3 linked regions of the Oligoflexus sp. genome follow. The main gene of each other region encodes a partner of the protein of the gene in region 3 in a complex. Links are inferred from orthologs where the notes say so. Each region holds a gene or a part of one and is shown on either strand. Other genes may lie near its edges.

Evidence for each region.
Region 1: rplU (region 3) and rpmE share a complex: the UniProt entries of both Bacillus subtilis proteins name them as parts of the 50S ribosomal subunit. The link is inferred for Oligoflexus sp. from one-to-one orthologs.
Region 2: rplU (region 3) and rplI share a complex: the UniProt entries of both Bacillus subtilis proteins name them as parts of the 50S ribosomal subunit. The link is inferred for Oligoflexus sp. from one-to-one orthologs.

The regions. Positions count from the first base shown.
Region 1 is NZ_DASTAT010000112.1:15,635-21,115, reverse strand. Bases 2,611-5,275 are described here. They hold rpmE (50S ribosomal protein L31), read right to left. Parts: upstream 4,211-5,275; coding sequence 4,010-4,210; downstream 2,611-4,009. Other genes in these bases: rho (transcription termination factor Rho), read right to left, coding at 4,286-5,275; prfA (peptide chain release factor 1), read right to left, coding at 2,815-3,900; prmC (peptide chain release factor N(5)-glutamine methyltransferase), read right to left, coding at 2,611-2,818. Outside these bases: VFO10_RS24720 (AI-2E family transporter), read right to left, coding at 825-1,916; more of prmC, read right to left, coding at 1,946-2,610; more of rho, read right to left, coding at 5,276-5,481. UniProt on the Bacillus subtilis protein: Binds the 23S rRNA. While neither of the L31 paralogs is essential, this protein seems to function as the main L31 protein.
Region 2 is NZ_DASTAT010000071.1:78,230-83,981, reverse strand. Bases 207-3,142 are described here. They hold rplI (50S ribosomal protein L9), read left to right. Parts: upstream 207-1,419; coding sequence 1,420-1,866; downstream 1,867-3,142. Other genes in these bases: dnaB (replicative DNA helicase), read left to right, coding at 1,932-3,142; rpsF (30S ribosomal protein S6), read left to right, coding at 1,048-1,416; pth (aminoacyl-tRNA hydrolase), read left to right, coding at 445-981; VFO10_RS16075 (hypothetical protein), read left to right, coding at 207-429. Outside these bases: more of VFO10_RS16075, read left to right, coding at 148-206; more of dnaB, read left to right, coding at 3,143-3,278; VFO10_RS16050 (helix-turn-helix domain-containing protein), read right to left, coding at 3,385-3,762; VFO10_RS16045 (nucleotide exchange factor GrpE), read left to right, coding at 4,121-4,780; VFO10_RS16040 (hypothetical protein), read left to right, coding at 4,805-5,200; lon (endopeptidase La), read left to right, coding at 5,325-5,752. UniProt on the Bacillus subtilis protein: Binds to the 23S rRNA.
Region 3 is NZ_DASTAT010000140.1:17,119-19,915, forward strand. It holds rplU (50S ribosomal protein L21), read left to right. Parts: upstream 1-1,141; coding sequence 1,142-1,453; downstream 1,454-2,797. Other genes in the region: VFO10_RS29095 (flagellar hook-length control protein FliK), read right to left, coding at 1-787; rpmA (50S ribosomal protein L27), read left to right, coding at 1,479-1,730; obgE (GTPase ObgE), read left to right, coding at 1,909-2,797. UniProt on the Bacillus subtilis protein: This protein binds to 23S rRNA in the presence of protein L20.

The sequences.
Region 1 (5,481 bases), on a different replicon or contig from region 3:
TGGCTAATTCCCGTGAGCTTTTCAACTCCACGAGAATATGTTACTCGACACACGCGGAAACAGTTCCATTATCATAAACCCAGGATTTTCCCAAGGCTGGACTTCAGGTTGAACCGGAAAGGACGCCCCTTTGATCCCATCACATACCGAAAGCCCGAGCGGCAAGCTCATAATGGCAGCCAATGCTCTTGGAAACCCAAACGATATTCCCCTGCGCAGTTTGGAAGCTTTGCGGACAGCCGACCTCATCGTCTTCGAAGAGGACAAGGTTGCCCGACAAACACTCAAGGCCGCTTCCATCCATCGTGACTACCTTCGTTTGACAGAGCATCTCGAACTCGACACCATTGATGCCGTCAAAAAAGCTCTGAAATCCGGTCAGACCGTGGTGTTCATGAGCGACCAAGGCACTCCCACTTTGGCTGATCCGGGCAATAAGCTGCTCGAAGTCGCCTACGCGGCCGGCGCCCATGTCTCACCCATACCCGGTCCCAGTTCTGTGACAGCCGCCCTTTCGATCTGTCCATTTCTCAATGGACCCTTTCTCTATCTAGGCTTCCCGCCACGTGAGCCCGAGGAACGCGATGCCTGGCTTTCGCATTACAGTCAGGTGGAATTCCCTTTGGTCATCCTGGATACACCTTACCGCCGTCCGGCGCTGATAGCCAGCTGTATGAAAGTATTAGGAAACGATCGGCGCTCGCTGCTCGTCTTTGATATCAGCGGCCCCGAAGAGGCCGTGCATCTTGACAAGCTGGAAAACCTGGCCAGCATCGAAAAGGACAAGACGAATTTTGTGTTGGTGATCGCGCCGAGTTCCGCGGCTAAGAGGGCGGCAGGCGATAAAATGGTGAGTTTTGTAAGTAAGGCAGACAAATCTGCAAAGCCACCACAGAGGCCGCCACAATCGGGACCGCGAGGAGGACACCCAAAAGGCCGAACCAGTGACCAAAAGAGAAAACCGAAGCGATAACGATAATCGGATGCAGTCCCGCGCGATCACCGATGATGCGCGGGGTGATGATCATGCCGTCGAGTGATTGCACCACGGCAATGACGATCAGAACGCCGATGAAAACCGCAATGCCGCTGCCCTGCGTCATGATCACAATGGAACTCAGAATCAGGCCGACGAAGACATCGAAGTAGGGAACCACGCGGCAGATTCCGGCGATCGCACCGATGGCGATGCCCGAGGGCAGATCGATCAGACTGAAGCCAGCCATATAAAAGATGCTCAGAACAAACGCGACCAGGAACTGACCCTTCACCACCGCGCGCAGCACGGTATCAATCCGGGCCACGAACACCCGCATCAGAGGATGCAGATCCTTCGGCGTCCAGTTTTTCACAAGGCTCCTGATATCATCCTTGTCGGCCAGCATCATATAGGTGAAGAGCGGAATCATAGCCAGGTTGAAGGCCCATTCCAAAACCTTGGGCGTGCGGGAGAAGACGCCCTGCATGGTATCCGACGCGCCCATCACGTGCTGCAGAAGGTTCATCTTGCGAAAGCCGGCCTCGATGGTTTCATCCGGGACGATCTTCGAATGCCGGGCCCAGTCGATCAAAGGTTTGGCCAGGCGTTCGGCATAGGCCATCGCATCCGGCACCATCTGCACGATATTCAGCAGCTCCTGATAGATGTAAGGAATGCCGAGCACCGCACCGAGCGTACAGATCGTCACCACAAGGAAAATCAAAATCCCGACCAGCGTCTTGCGCGTGACGGGGAGGATCTCGCAAAGATAATTGATACCGGGAGCCGCGATGTAGGAGATGATCGCGCTCGTCACGAGTCCGATCATGATGGAGCGGTAAAGATAGGCCAAAAGCATAAGGACTGTGCCGGCACCGAGGCACAGGAACAGAAAACGTCGAAACAGGGGCCAGGAGTACTGCTGCTGATCGACCATCGCTCTTTACAGCCTTCCTAAACGGGAGCTTATGTGAGAGGAGCTGTTCCAGTAATCACGCGATCCAGTCCTGCCAGATCCTGATGAACGGCAATGTCCTGCCAGCCTGATTCCTCTAATAACAAGCATACATCAGAAGCCTGTCCGGAGCCGATTTCAAGGAAAATTTTGCCGCCTTTGCGAAGACTCTGGGCAGCCTTCCGCGCGAAGGTCCGATAAAAAATCAGTCCGCTTTCCTCGGCAAAAAGTGCCAGGCTCGGCTCAAAGCGAACCACGGACACCGGCAGCTCGGAACGTTCAGACGCCGCGATATACGGGGGATTGGAGGCTATGAAATCAAAGCCGTGAAGGCAGGCCGACCAGCTTGCATCCTTCAGAGCATCACGCTGCTCCAAGGTCACCGGCGCAGAAAGTTTTTCGGCGTTCTTTGCCGCGACGCTCAAAGCCTCGTGACTGACGTCCCAGGCTTCCAGGTTCCACTGCGGCCGCGCTTTTTTCAGACTGATCGCAATGCAGCCGGTCCCGGTTCCCACATCAAGGCCTGTGAGCTGGCTGTCGTCCGGGAAACTTTTCAGAAGGATTTCAACCAGGTGCTCGGTTTCCGGGCGCGGAATCAGGGTCGCCGGGCCGACGGAAAATTCATGGCCATAAAATTCCTTCCTGCCCAGGATATAGGCCACCGGCTCACCCAGGGAACGCCGCCGGATGCGATCGCGAAAGGCGCTGCGTTCCTCGTTATTCAAAGGCTTATGATGATCCAGATAAAGATCAAGTCGGCGACAGGCCAGGACATCACTGAGCAAAAGTTCGGCATCCAGCCGGGCGCTCGGTGAACCCTTTTCCTTGAGAAAGGGAATCGACCAGTCGATCACATCCTTGATGGTCCAGATCTGTTGGCTCATGATACGCCTTGCACCTTATCGAGTTCATTTTTAAGAAGTTCGGTCTGATGATAGGCTGCCAGAGCATCGACGATCTCCGCAAGGTCTCCTTCCATCACCTCACTCAATTTATAAAGAGTCAGGTTGATGCGATGGTCGGTCACGCGACTTTGCGGGAAGTTATAGGTTCGAATCCGTTCACTGCGGTCGCCGGAACCGACCTGGCTTTTCCGGTCGGCGCTGATGGCGTCGGCCTGCTCCTTCTGGGCTTTTTCCAGAAGGCGGGAGCGAAGAACCTTCATGGCTTTTTCACGGTTTTTGATCTGGGAACGCTCGTCCTGGCATTCCACGACAAGGCCCGAGGGCTTATGCAGAATGCGCACGGCCGAGTCGGTGGTGTTCACGTGCTGACCGCCCGCACCTGAGGAACGGCAAAGAGTGATTTCCAGATCCTTCGAGTCGATCGGCACATCATCCACTTCATCCGCTTCAGGCAGGATCGCCACGGTGCAGGCACTGGTATGAATACGGCCCTGGGCTTCGGTCGCCGGGACCCTTTGCACGCGGTGCACGCCGGATTCAAATTTCAGGCGGCGGTAAACCTTGTCACCCTTGATCAGGATGATGGCTTCCTTATAACCCCCGGTGGCCGATTCGGTCACCGACATGAGTTCGGTCTTCCAGCCGCATTTATCGGCAAAACGCGTATACATTCGCAGAAGATCAGCGGCGAACAGCGAGGCCTCCTCGCCACCCGTTCCGGCCCGGACTTCCACGATCACGTTGCGATCGTCGTTGGGGTCCTTCGGCAGCGTCAGGATCTGAAGCTCTTTTTCCACTTCCACCAAACGCAGTTCCAGGGTTTCGAGTTCTTCCTTGGCCATGGCGCGCAGTTCGGCATCCGGCTCTTCATTGAGCATCAGCTTCGCGGCATCACGATCGCTCTTGAGCTTTTTATATTCGCGGTAGGCGGCGATGATTTCCGCGTAACCGGCCCTTTCGCGGGAAAGTTTGGTGATCTCAGCCCCACTCAGTCCATCGCGGGACATCAGGCTGTCGATTTCCACAAAGCGGAATTCAATGGATTCAAGTTTATCGTACATTGGGGACTGAGCCTCCTGCTTGCCGTCGGTTCAAAAAGCGAAGCCCAAACCCTCTCCGACCAGATAGGGCCTTGGAGAGACTTTGGGCTGCCAAAACGCGGCGCAGAGATTAGCTGCGAGCGTATTTCTTCTTGAACTTCTCGATACGACCGGCGGTATCCATCAGCTTCTGCTTGCCGGTGAAGAAGGGGTGGCAGCTGCTGCAGATCTCGACGTGGATTTCTTTTTTCACCGAGCGGGTTTCGAATTTGTTACCGCAGGCGCAGATAACATTGGAAACCTGATAGTTCGGGTGAATTTCCTTTTTCATACTCAATTCCTTCCGCGCATCAAACCAGCCCTAGATGCTTCGCCAATCGAGCATCCCATGGGCTGGTGCTTTTGATTAACCGTTCATGGATTCCAGGAAGTCCTGGTTGGTGTTGGTCTTCTCCATCTTATTCAGAAGGAATTCCATAGCATCCACCGTGTTCAGAGGCTGCAGCAGTTTCCGCAGAATCCACATGCGGTTGAGCACGTCTTTAGGCAAGAGCAGCTCTTCCTTACGAGTCCCGGACTTGTTGATGTCCATCGCAGGGAACACGCGTTTTTCCGCCAGTTTGCGGTCCAAAACGAGTTCCATGTTACCCGTACCTTTGAATTCTTCGAAGATCACCTCGTCCATACGCGAGCCGGTATCCACAAGGGCCGTCGCGATAATGGTCAAGGAACCGCCGTCCTCAATATTCCTGGCTGCGCCAAAAAATCTTTTTGGTTTGTGCAGCGCGTTGGAATCTACACCACCTGAAAGAATCTTTCCAGAGGGAGGTACAACAGAGTTATAGGCTCGGGCCAGACGGGTAATCGAATCGAGCAGGATAACTACGTCATGTTTGTGTTCAACCAGACGTTTCGCCTTCTCGATCACCATCTCAGCCACTTGGACGTGGCGCTGGGCAGGCTCATCAAAGGTCGAGGAAATAACCTCACCCTTCACCGAGCGTTCCATGTCCGTCACTTCTTCGGGGCGTTCGTCGATGAGGAGGACGATCAGGATGGCTTCCGGATGGTTCTTCTCGATCGAGTGAGCAATATTCTGCAGAAGAACGGTTTTACCGGTCCGCGGAGGGGCCACGATCAGAGCACGCTGGCCTTTACCGATCGGACACATGATGTCGATGATACGGGTCGAATAGTTCGAGCCGCCCACTTCCATCTTGAATTTCTGCATGGGATAAAGCGGGGTCAGGTTGTCGAACAGGATCTTATCGAAACCTGGATCCGGAGCCGCGCCGTTCACCGCTTCCACTTTCAAGAGAGCAAAGTAGCGCTCGCTGTCTTTCGGCGGACGAATCTGACCCGAAACCGTATCACCGGTTCTCAGGTTGAAACGACGAATCTGCGAAGGCGATACATAAATATCATCAGGACCTGGCAGGTAGTTGTAATCCGGTGCGCGGAGGAAGCCAAAGCCGTCAGGCAGAGTTTCCAGGACGCCCTCACCGTAAATCACACCGCCGCGTTCCGACTGAGCCTGCAGCAAAGCGAAGATCAGATCCTGCTTGCGCATGCTGCTCGAGCCTTCGACGCCCAGTTCACGTG
Region 2 (5,752 bases), on a different replicon or contig from region 3:
TTCACGGGTTGACAAGGGACTTGCCAGTCTCGGGCGTTCCCTATATAACCCTATGCTCAAGCTTGGTCTGCGCAGCTTTTTGCAGCCAAAATGATGCAGCTCGACCCGAAAATGGGCGCGGATGTGCTTGCTTTTAGGAGATATGAAATGTCTGAAGAACTCGTAAAAATTGAGGCTTCCCCTCGCGAAGTCAAAGGTAAAAGCCATATCCGCAAACTGCGCAAAAGCGGTCGCATCCCTGGCGTGTTGCTGGACAAAGGTCAAAGCATCATGCTTGAGTTTGACCCAAAATGGCTTGGCAAAGCGTACAAAAACGGTAAGCAATTTGAATTAACATTCAATGGCCAGACCCGCGTTGTGAAAGTCGTCGAACTTCAGATCGACCCTGTCAAGCGCATCCCATTGCATGTGGACCTGATGTACGCCTAAGTCCGAGGGCTCCGATTGAAGCTCATCGTAGGGCTGGGCAATCCAGGCGACAAGTACCAGAAGACCCGGCACAATGCTGGGTTTTTGATCCTTGATCAAATTCTGTCCCGTGCTGGTGGAAGCTGGCAGGGGCGAAAGTTTGATGCCGATTTTGCGCGCGCGCCGGTCTGCGGAACGGACAGTCTGCTGCTCAAGCCGCAGACGTTCATGAATCTCAGCGGCCGTTCAGTAACCCAGGCTATGCGCTTTTATAAGATCGCCATCGAGGATGTGATCGTGATGCACGATGACATCGACGTTCCTTTCGGCAAGGTGAAAGCCCGAACCGGCGGAGGTCATGGCGGACATAATGGAATTCGTAGCATCATGGCGGAAAGCGGTGCGGAAAACTTCGCCCGTGTGAAGCTCGGCGTGGGCCGACCTGTCGGCGTCGGTGATGTTTCGAATTGGGTGCTCGGCAATTTCACATTGGATGAACTCATTCAGGTCGAGACGCAGATGGTGGACGAAACATTGATTCGTCTGCAGGGTCTGATCCGGAATCCTGGTTGATGACATAGTTTTAGAGCTCTCTTGCTGATCATAATGATTGGCTGCTCAAACCATAAGGGAGGTAGTGTGTCACTACGCGAGTATGAATTTACCTTGGTTGCCAAGGCTGATCTTCCAGACGCTGAAAAACAAAAAGTTTTCGCGGGTTATGAAGAAATCCTGAAGCGCGGCGGCGGCGAGCTGATCCAGCGCAACGATTGGGGCGCCAAGCGTTTGGCTTATCCCATCCGTAAACATTTCCGCGGCCATTATGTGTTTTATGATGCCGCCAGTACTCCTGAAAACATAGCTGAGTGCGAACGCCTTCTGCGCATCGACGAAAACGTTCTGCGCTTTATGGTCGTTAAGATCGACGACGAAGTGGACATCGCCGCTCGTAAAGTCGAACTCGCCAAGGCTGCTGCGGCTGCCCAAAGACAGCCTGAGGAGAAGTAATCCATGAGACTCATTCTGAGCCAAAACGTCGAAAACCTCGGCCGTATCGGTGATCTCGTTAAAGTGAAGAACGGCTATGCCCGTAACTTCCTGATTCCTCGTGGATTGGCTGTGGTCGCTAACGAAGGCAACCAGGCTTCGCTGAACCACCAGATACGTCTTCTGGAAAAGAAGAAAGCGTTGATCCTCGGTGAAGCGAAAAAGCAAGCCGGCTTGATCGAAAAAATTTCCGTCACTGTCACCAAACAAGTTGGTGAAGATGAGAAAATTTTCGGTTCTGTCACCACTGCTGAGCTGGAAGAGCTGCTGGCGGCTGAAGGCGTAAAAGTCAGCAAAAAAGATATCAAGCTGACCGAAGAAATTAAAAAAGTCGGTGTTTACTCCGCAGAAGTTCGCGTGCATCCTGAAGTGGTCGCGAAATTCAAAGTTTGGGTTGTTGCTCCGCAATAATCCCTTGATAATTCCATAGGTCCCTCGCGAGACCTATGGAATTCAGACCTCACTGAGACTCCCCAATGGCGTCAGGACAATCTCTGCCTCATTCCATCGATGCAGAAAAAGCTGTACTCGGCGCGATTTTGAGCGATGCCGATAGCTTGACCCTTATCGAGGGTATGCTCGAGGCGAAGCATTTTTTCATCGATTCGCACCAGAAAATCTACGAAGCCATCTTGCAGCTATCCGCAGCAGGTGAGTCCGCAGATATTGTGACCGTTGCGGAAAAACTGCGTCATAACCAGGTTCGGGATTTGGGGCCTGCGTATCTCATTGATCTGACCGAAAATTGCCCTGTTGCGCAAAACCTTGAGCATTATGCGCGCATCGTGCGCAACATGTACTATCGTCGTGGCGTGATCAAAGTCTGTCAGGAAGTGGTGGAGCGCGCCGAGAATTACGAAGGCAACATCGAAGCTTTCATTGAAAGCGTCGAAAAGCAGTTCCTGCAGATTTCATCGGAATATGACCGCAAGGGCATCGTTCCCGCCGATATCGTCCTGGAATCGACGATTGACGAGATCCAAAGGAAACTGGAGCTCGAAGGTGTTGTGACCGGTGTAACGACCGGATTCAACGATCTGGACACGCTCACCGGCGGAATGCAGCCGAGTGACCTCGTGATCCTCGCCGCGCGCCCAGCAATGGGAAAAACGGCCTTCGTGTTGAATCTTGCAACGAACGCGGCCTTGTCGGGCAAAAAAGTGGCTATCTTCACTCTTGAGATGAGTAAAGAGCAGCTGATGGCTCGTGTGCTTTCCGCAGTGGCACGCGTGGACTCGTCGCGTCTTCGTAAAGGTGATCTGAGCGATGAAGAGCAGGATCGCCTCATGGAAGGCGCCCGCCGCATTTATGAGCACAAGACCCACATGGGCATTGATGAAACTCCAGGCATCAGTCTGATGGAACTTCGTTCACGCTGCCGTCGATACCACAAGGAAAATGGTCTCGACATGATTGTGATCGACTACCTGCAGCTGATGACGATGGGCGCCGACCGTCCCGACTCGCGGGAACGTGAGATTTCCGAAATCTCCATGGGGCTCAAGAACCTTGCCAAGGAATTGAAAGTCCCCGTGGTCGCTCTCGCCCAGCTGAACCGCGGTCCCGACCAGCGTCCGGATAAAAGGCCGAAGCTCTCCGATCTTCGTGAATCGGGTTCGATGGAGCAGGATGCGGATATGATCATGTTCATTTACCGGGACGAGTACTATAACCCAGCCTCCGAACTCACCGGCATTGCTGAAATTTTGATCGCCAAAAACCGCCACGGTGCAACGAAAACGATCAAGCTCGCCTATCAGCCGAATTACGTGTCGTTCCAGAATTTGTTCCAGGAAGGTTCGATGACGGACTATGAGGGTTGACGGCTGCTGCTGAAGGTTCGATGACGGACTACGAGGGTTGACGAAGGCCAACGAAGGCTGAGGGAAAGAGAAGAGCCTTCCAGAGGATGGAAGGCTTTTGATCATCTCAAAGACCGTATTGCTTGATCTTCTTTCGCAGTGTGTTGCGATTGATGCCCAGAATCTTGGCAGCTTGCACCTGATTTCCACCCACGCGGCGGAGAATCTGGACAAGCAGGGGCTTTTCCACTTTGGACATGATCAAATCATAGACATCATCTGGGTAGAACGTTCCAATTTGATCGAAGAATCGAGAGATTTTCAGTTCAACAACATCCTCGATCGAATATTGATCAAGTCTGGTGATGAGATCTGCATCATCGATGTGTATTCCTCGGCGAGACAACGCAGATAAGCGTTTCGTCGTCTCCGAAGGAAGGCTTCGATCGGACGCGGATGGCGTAGGTTCAGGATCCGGGGGCAGCTGGTCAATAGGATTTTCCATGGGCAACTCAGAATTCGAATGCTGATGCGATCCGCAAAGATCTCGGTCATGAGCCGAGAAACACTGCGATTTTGGGTGAGAAAGATTTAACGCATGCGATCCGACCCTGTCAACGCCCATCGCTGAATATCCCAAAGGACAAGGGCTCGGCAACCCTTGCCTACTTTTCAACACCAGGCCCTCCTCGTAGAATGGAATTAAGGCGTCAGAACATACCTGCCCCCGCCAACAAAGGGCCTGCAAGGGCCTGAAAATCCTCAGAAGACTACAAGGTCTTGCAGTAAAGGTGCTTGCGTTGTAAAAATTCATGTCGTGTCAATGCAAGCAGGGAGTCAATAAGCCTTATATGAACGTTGATATGCAAACTGAAAATAATAAAAACGAATCCAACCACATCAAAGATCAGGACGAAGGCGCTGCTCAAGCAGGCGCCACTGCAAACGGTTCTGATGAGGGAGCGGAATTGCAGGACGAAAAGATCCGTCACCTCGAAGATGAGGTTCAGGAGCACAAGGACCGTTATCTGCGGACTCTGGCAGAAATGGACAATATGCGTCGCCGCCACGAGCGCGACCGGCAGGACCTTCTGAAATTCGCATCTGAGAAACTTCTGATGGATCTTTTGCCAGTCCTCGACAGCTTTCAGAAAGCTGTGACGGCGGGTGATGCTGTGACGGCGGCTGGCTCTACCTCCGCGTCTGGCTCTACCTCCGCGTCTGGCTCTACGTCCGCGGCTGGCACTGCGACCACGGGTGGTGCTCAGGAAGCAGGCAATGCGATTGTCGAAGGCATCCGTATGGTCCATAAGCAGCTGACGCATGTGCTCGAGGCTAACGGCCTGAAAGCTGTGGATGCTGTCGCCAAGCCGTTTGACCCGAACTTTCATCAGGCGATTCAAAGAATCGAAGGTGATGTTGACGAGGAAACCGTCAAAGACGAATACCAACGTGGTTATACGCTGAACGGACGACTGATTCGTCCATCGATGGTCAGTGTCCTGGTTCCTAAACCAGACTGACAAGGGGCAGGGAGGACCCGAGCTTTGACGCGCAAGCGAGACAAGAAGCCTTCCGGTCCTCCTGCAACTCCCGAACGGAATACTGACGAGCAGGCGCTCCAGGAATTTTGTTCCGCTGTCCACTACGAAGAGATGAGCTTCGAAAACTGGTGCACGAAGCACAAGAAGCTGGACCTTGAGATCCCGATCTTTGTCACGCGGACCCAACTTTCCGCAACATTTCGCACCGTGGTCAAACTCTCGCGCACCATCCGCACACACTCCGCGCAAGGCCACCAGGAAAAACGCGAAAAGATCGAACGTGAAGTGGTTTTAGGACCTGATACTGACTGCGCGAAGGCCATCAAATTAAAAGGTCTTGGCGATGTGGAAGGTGATCAGGCAGGCGACTTGTGGATTATCATTAAGATAAAAGAGTAGACCTGTCGGTCGAACCAAAGCCACAAAACGCCGGAAAAAACCGCAGAACTCATGTTTTCACGGCGCAAGCCGAACAAAAATACAGGGTCAGAGAAAAAAGTCCTCATCTAGCGGGAGTGAAGGCATGTCGGAGACGAATCAAGGTAAGCTTGCAGTTGTCAACAGTGAGATGCCACTGCTGCCTCTGAAGGATATCGTGGTATTTCCCAACATGATTGTCCCGGTCTTCATTAATGAGGACCTGTGCGTCAATGCAGTGGAAAGTGCCTTAGCCAAACAGAGGAAGATCTTCCTTTCCGCTTTCAAAGTCATGGGACATGAAGGCGAAGGACTGGAAGCCCACCTGGAACCGCCATTCGATGTCTATGATATCGGCACCGTCTGTTCCATCATGCGGACCCGGAAACTTCCGGACGGTCGTATGAAGGTTCTGGTGCAGGGTCTTCATAAGGCGATGGTGACCGAGCTCGTTCAGACCGATCCTTATCCGAAAGTGATCGTGCAGAACGTCCAGGAACCCCGGATAGCCAATACCACAAGCGAAGTCGAAGC
Region 3 (2,797 bases):
GTTCAAGAGGCATGGCCACCTGCAAAACATCGGCCGTTTGCGTTTGACTCAGGATGGATTGCAGGAGTGGACTTTGCGCGACAAGGCCAGGGATTTGCGCGGGTTCCACGAATTCAAGGCGTCCCGCGAGAAGCGCGAGAGCGGGATTTTGCTGCATGAAAAGTTCAGGATTGCCTGTGGCCAGCATCTCTTGAAGACGCAGCTGCCAGTCTTCCAAAGCCTCAGGCATAGCCTCGGTCGGGACCTCGCTCACAGTATTTGTTATGATGGAAGCTGTGGCCGTCACAAGCGGTGCCGAGGCCTCGGCGGCTGGCGCACGGACAGGCGTCTGACCCATGTTGAGACTGGGTTTTGCTGCTATGGTCTCTTTAGCATTTTCCGGGCGTGGGCCGGGCGTGCGAACGGCGGCTTCCAAGGTTTTTGTCGTGTCGGGTGCGGACCGATTCCATGGAGCCTCAGTCGGTTCCGATTTTTGCATGCGACGCGGGGTTGGGGCGGGCTGTCTTGGCGTAGCCTGCTCCTGCTGGACGGGCTGAGCCTTGAGGGGAGCGGCCGGACGCGGGCTTTGCGGCCTCACGGGAGGCTGCTGGGCAGGACGCGCCACGGCGCCAGTCTTGGGCGCCTGAGCAGTGAGGTGCTCCGCGAATTGGCTTTTCTGTGAAGAGCGTCCAGGGTCCGCAGAAGGTGCGGCGCGAGGGTTCGTGGATTCATTGACTGTCAAATTGTCAGTCCAGGTATCCGATCCGCGCGAACTTTTCGTGAAACTATTGTTATTGATATTTGTCACGACTCAAGTTTCCTTCTCGCATGCCGATACACCGTTTTGGCTTTCCATGACTCATCAGCACATACCATGCCATAAATACGACTCACTTAAATTCATGGGTTAGAGCGAAGAGATTCTCCTGACTCGGCAGTTATAGCCTTTTAGACGGCGCTATTTGCCTGGTGGCGGATGCGCCGCGGGCTTCGCACATGCGGATTTCAGGTGAATTGTTATTGACAGCGAGGGGCTGATTTAAGATTATGTGACGCTCTCTAGCCTCAGTTCGCTAGGATCCCTATTCTTTGAATAGGTTTAAGCTCGATAGATAGACCTTTTCGGGTGGTTCAAACCCGGATGAATCGGAAGGAGATATTCATGTTTGCCGTTTTCCAAGCTGGCGGCCATCAGTACCGTGTTAGCCAAGGCGATCAAATTACCGTCGATTTTCTGGAAGGCAAAAAAGAAGGCGACAAAGTCAGCTTTTCTAACATTTTGCTGGTAGGTGGAGACAAGACCAAGCTTGGCGCTCCTTTCGTTAGCGGTGCGAGCATTGAAGCTGTGGTGAAAACCCAGACTTTCAATAAGAAGGTTCTGATCGGTAAATTCAAACGCCGTAAAGACTACAAGCGCACCCGCGGTCACAAGCAACCGGTTACGGTTCTTGAAATCAGCGGCATCAAATCCTAAGCGACCCTAACAAGGAGTAAACGTCATGGCTCACAAGAAAGCTGGCGGTAGTACAAAGAACGGCCGCGACTCCAATCCCCAATATCGCGGCGTAAAAGTATACGGCGGCGAAACCATCACGGCCGGTAGCATTATCGTCCGTCAGGTTGGCAGTACGTTCCACGCTGGTAACAACGTGGGAACTGGCAAGGACTACACTCTGTTTGCTCTCGTTGATGGCAAAGTTGAATTCAACACCTCTTCGAAACGCAAAAGAGTCAGCGTCGTTCCAGTCTGAGATTAAGCGAAATTCGAACGTGTTATTTCTCACCTTCTGACACGTTCGAATTTGACCTCTCTCGGCTTCAGCGGTATAAGCACGAGCCAGAGCAGGATGATTGTTGATTCTTCCCCACCTTCACGCCTGCAATTGGAATCAAGCCTGAAAAGTATCCCCCTATGCGGAGGGCCAAGTTGTGGCATTCGTTGATGAAACAGAAATAACCGTGCGTTCTGGCGATGGCGGACCGGGTATGGTCAGCTTTAAGTCGGCCAAAAATGCGCCCAAACTTGGACCCGATGGTGGTGATGGCGGCTTCGGCGGCAGCGTTTATCTCGTGGGCAAAGCTCAGCTGAACAGTCTGAGTGGACTCTACTATCGGCGGCGTTACGCAGCGGAAAATGGAGCCAAAGGCGGCACCAATAACTGCACGGGTCGTAACGGTGAGGATCTTGAGATTCCCGTTCCGGTCGGAACGCAGGCTTACAATGCCGAGACAGGCAAGCTCGTCGCAGAAGTACTCGAAGACGGACAAAGAATTTGTCTCGCACCGGGCGGCAAGCGTGGTCTTGGCAACATTCGCTTTCTTTCCGCAACGCACCAGGCTCCGCACGAAAGCACCAATGGTGGTGAAGGCGTCGAGATGGAATTGCGCCTGGAATTGAAGCTGATTGCGGATGTGGGTTTTGCCGGCTTTCCCAACGCGGGAAAATCCACGCTTCTGAGCAGCATCAGTGCGGCTCGTCCCAAGATCGCGGATTATCCCTTTACGACTTTGATTCCCCAGCTTGGTGTTGTGGCCGTTCCCGAAATGGATGAATGGGGCAACGCGAGTTTTGTGGCCGCGGATATTCCCGGTTTGATCGAAGGCGCAAGCGAAGGCAAGGGCCTGGGTCATGAATTTCTGCGGCATCTGGAGCGCACGAAGGTCGTTGTCTATGTGATCGATCCTTTCGCCCTGGATGAAATGCCTCCTCTTGATGCCTATGAAACGCTGGAAAATGAGCTGCGCTCTTTCAGTGAAAGCCTTGCCAATAAAAAGCATCTGATCGCTCTGACGAAGAGCGATATCGCGCCCGAGGACT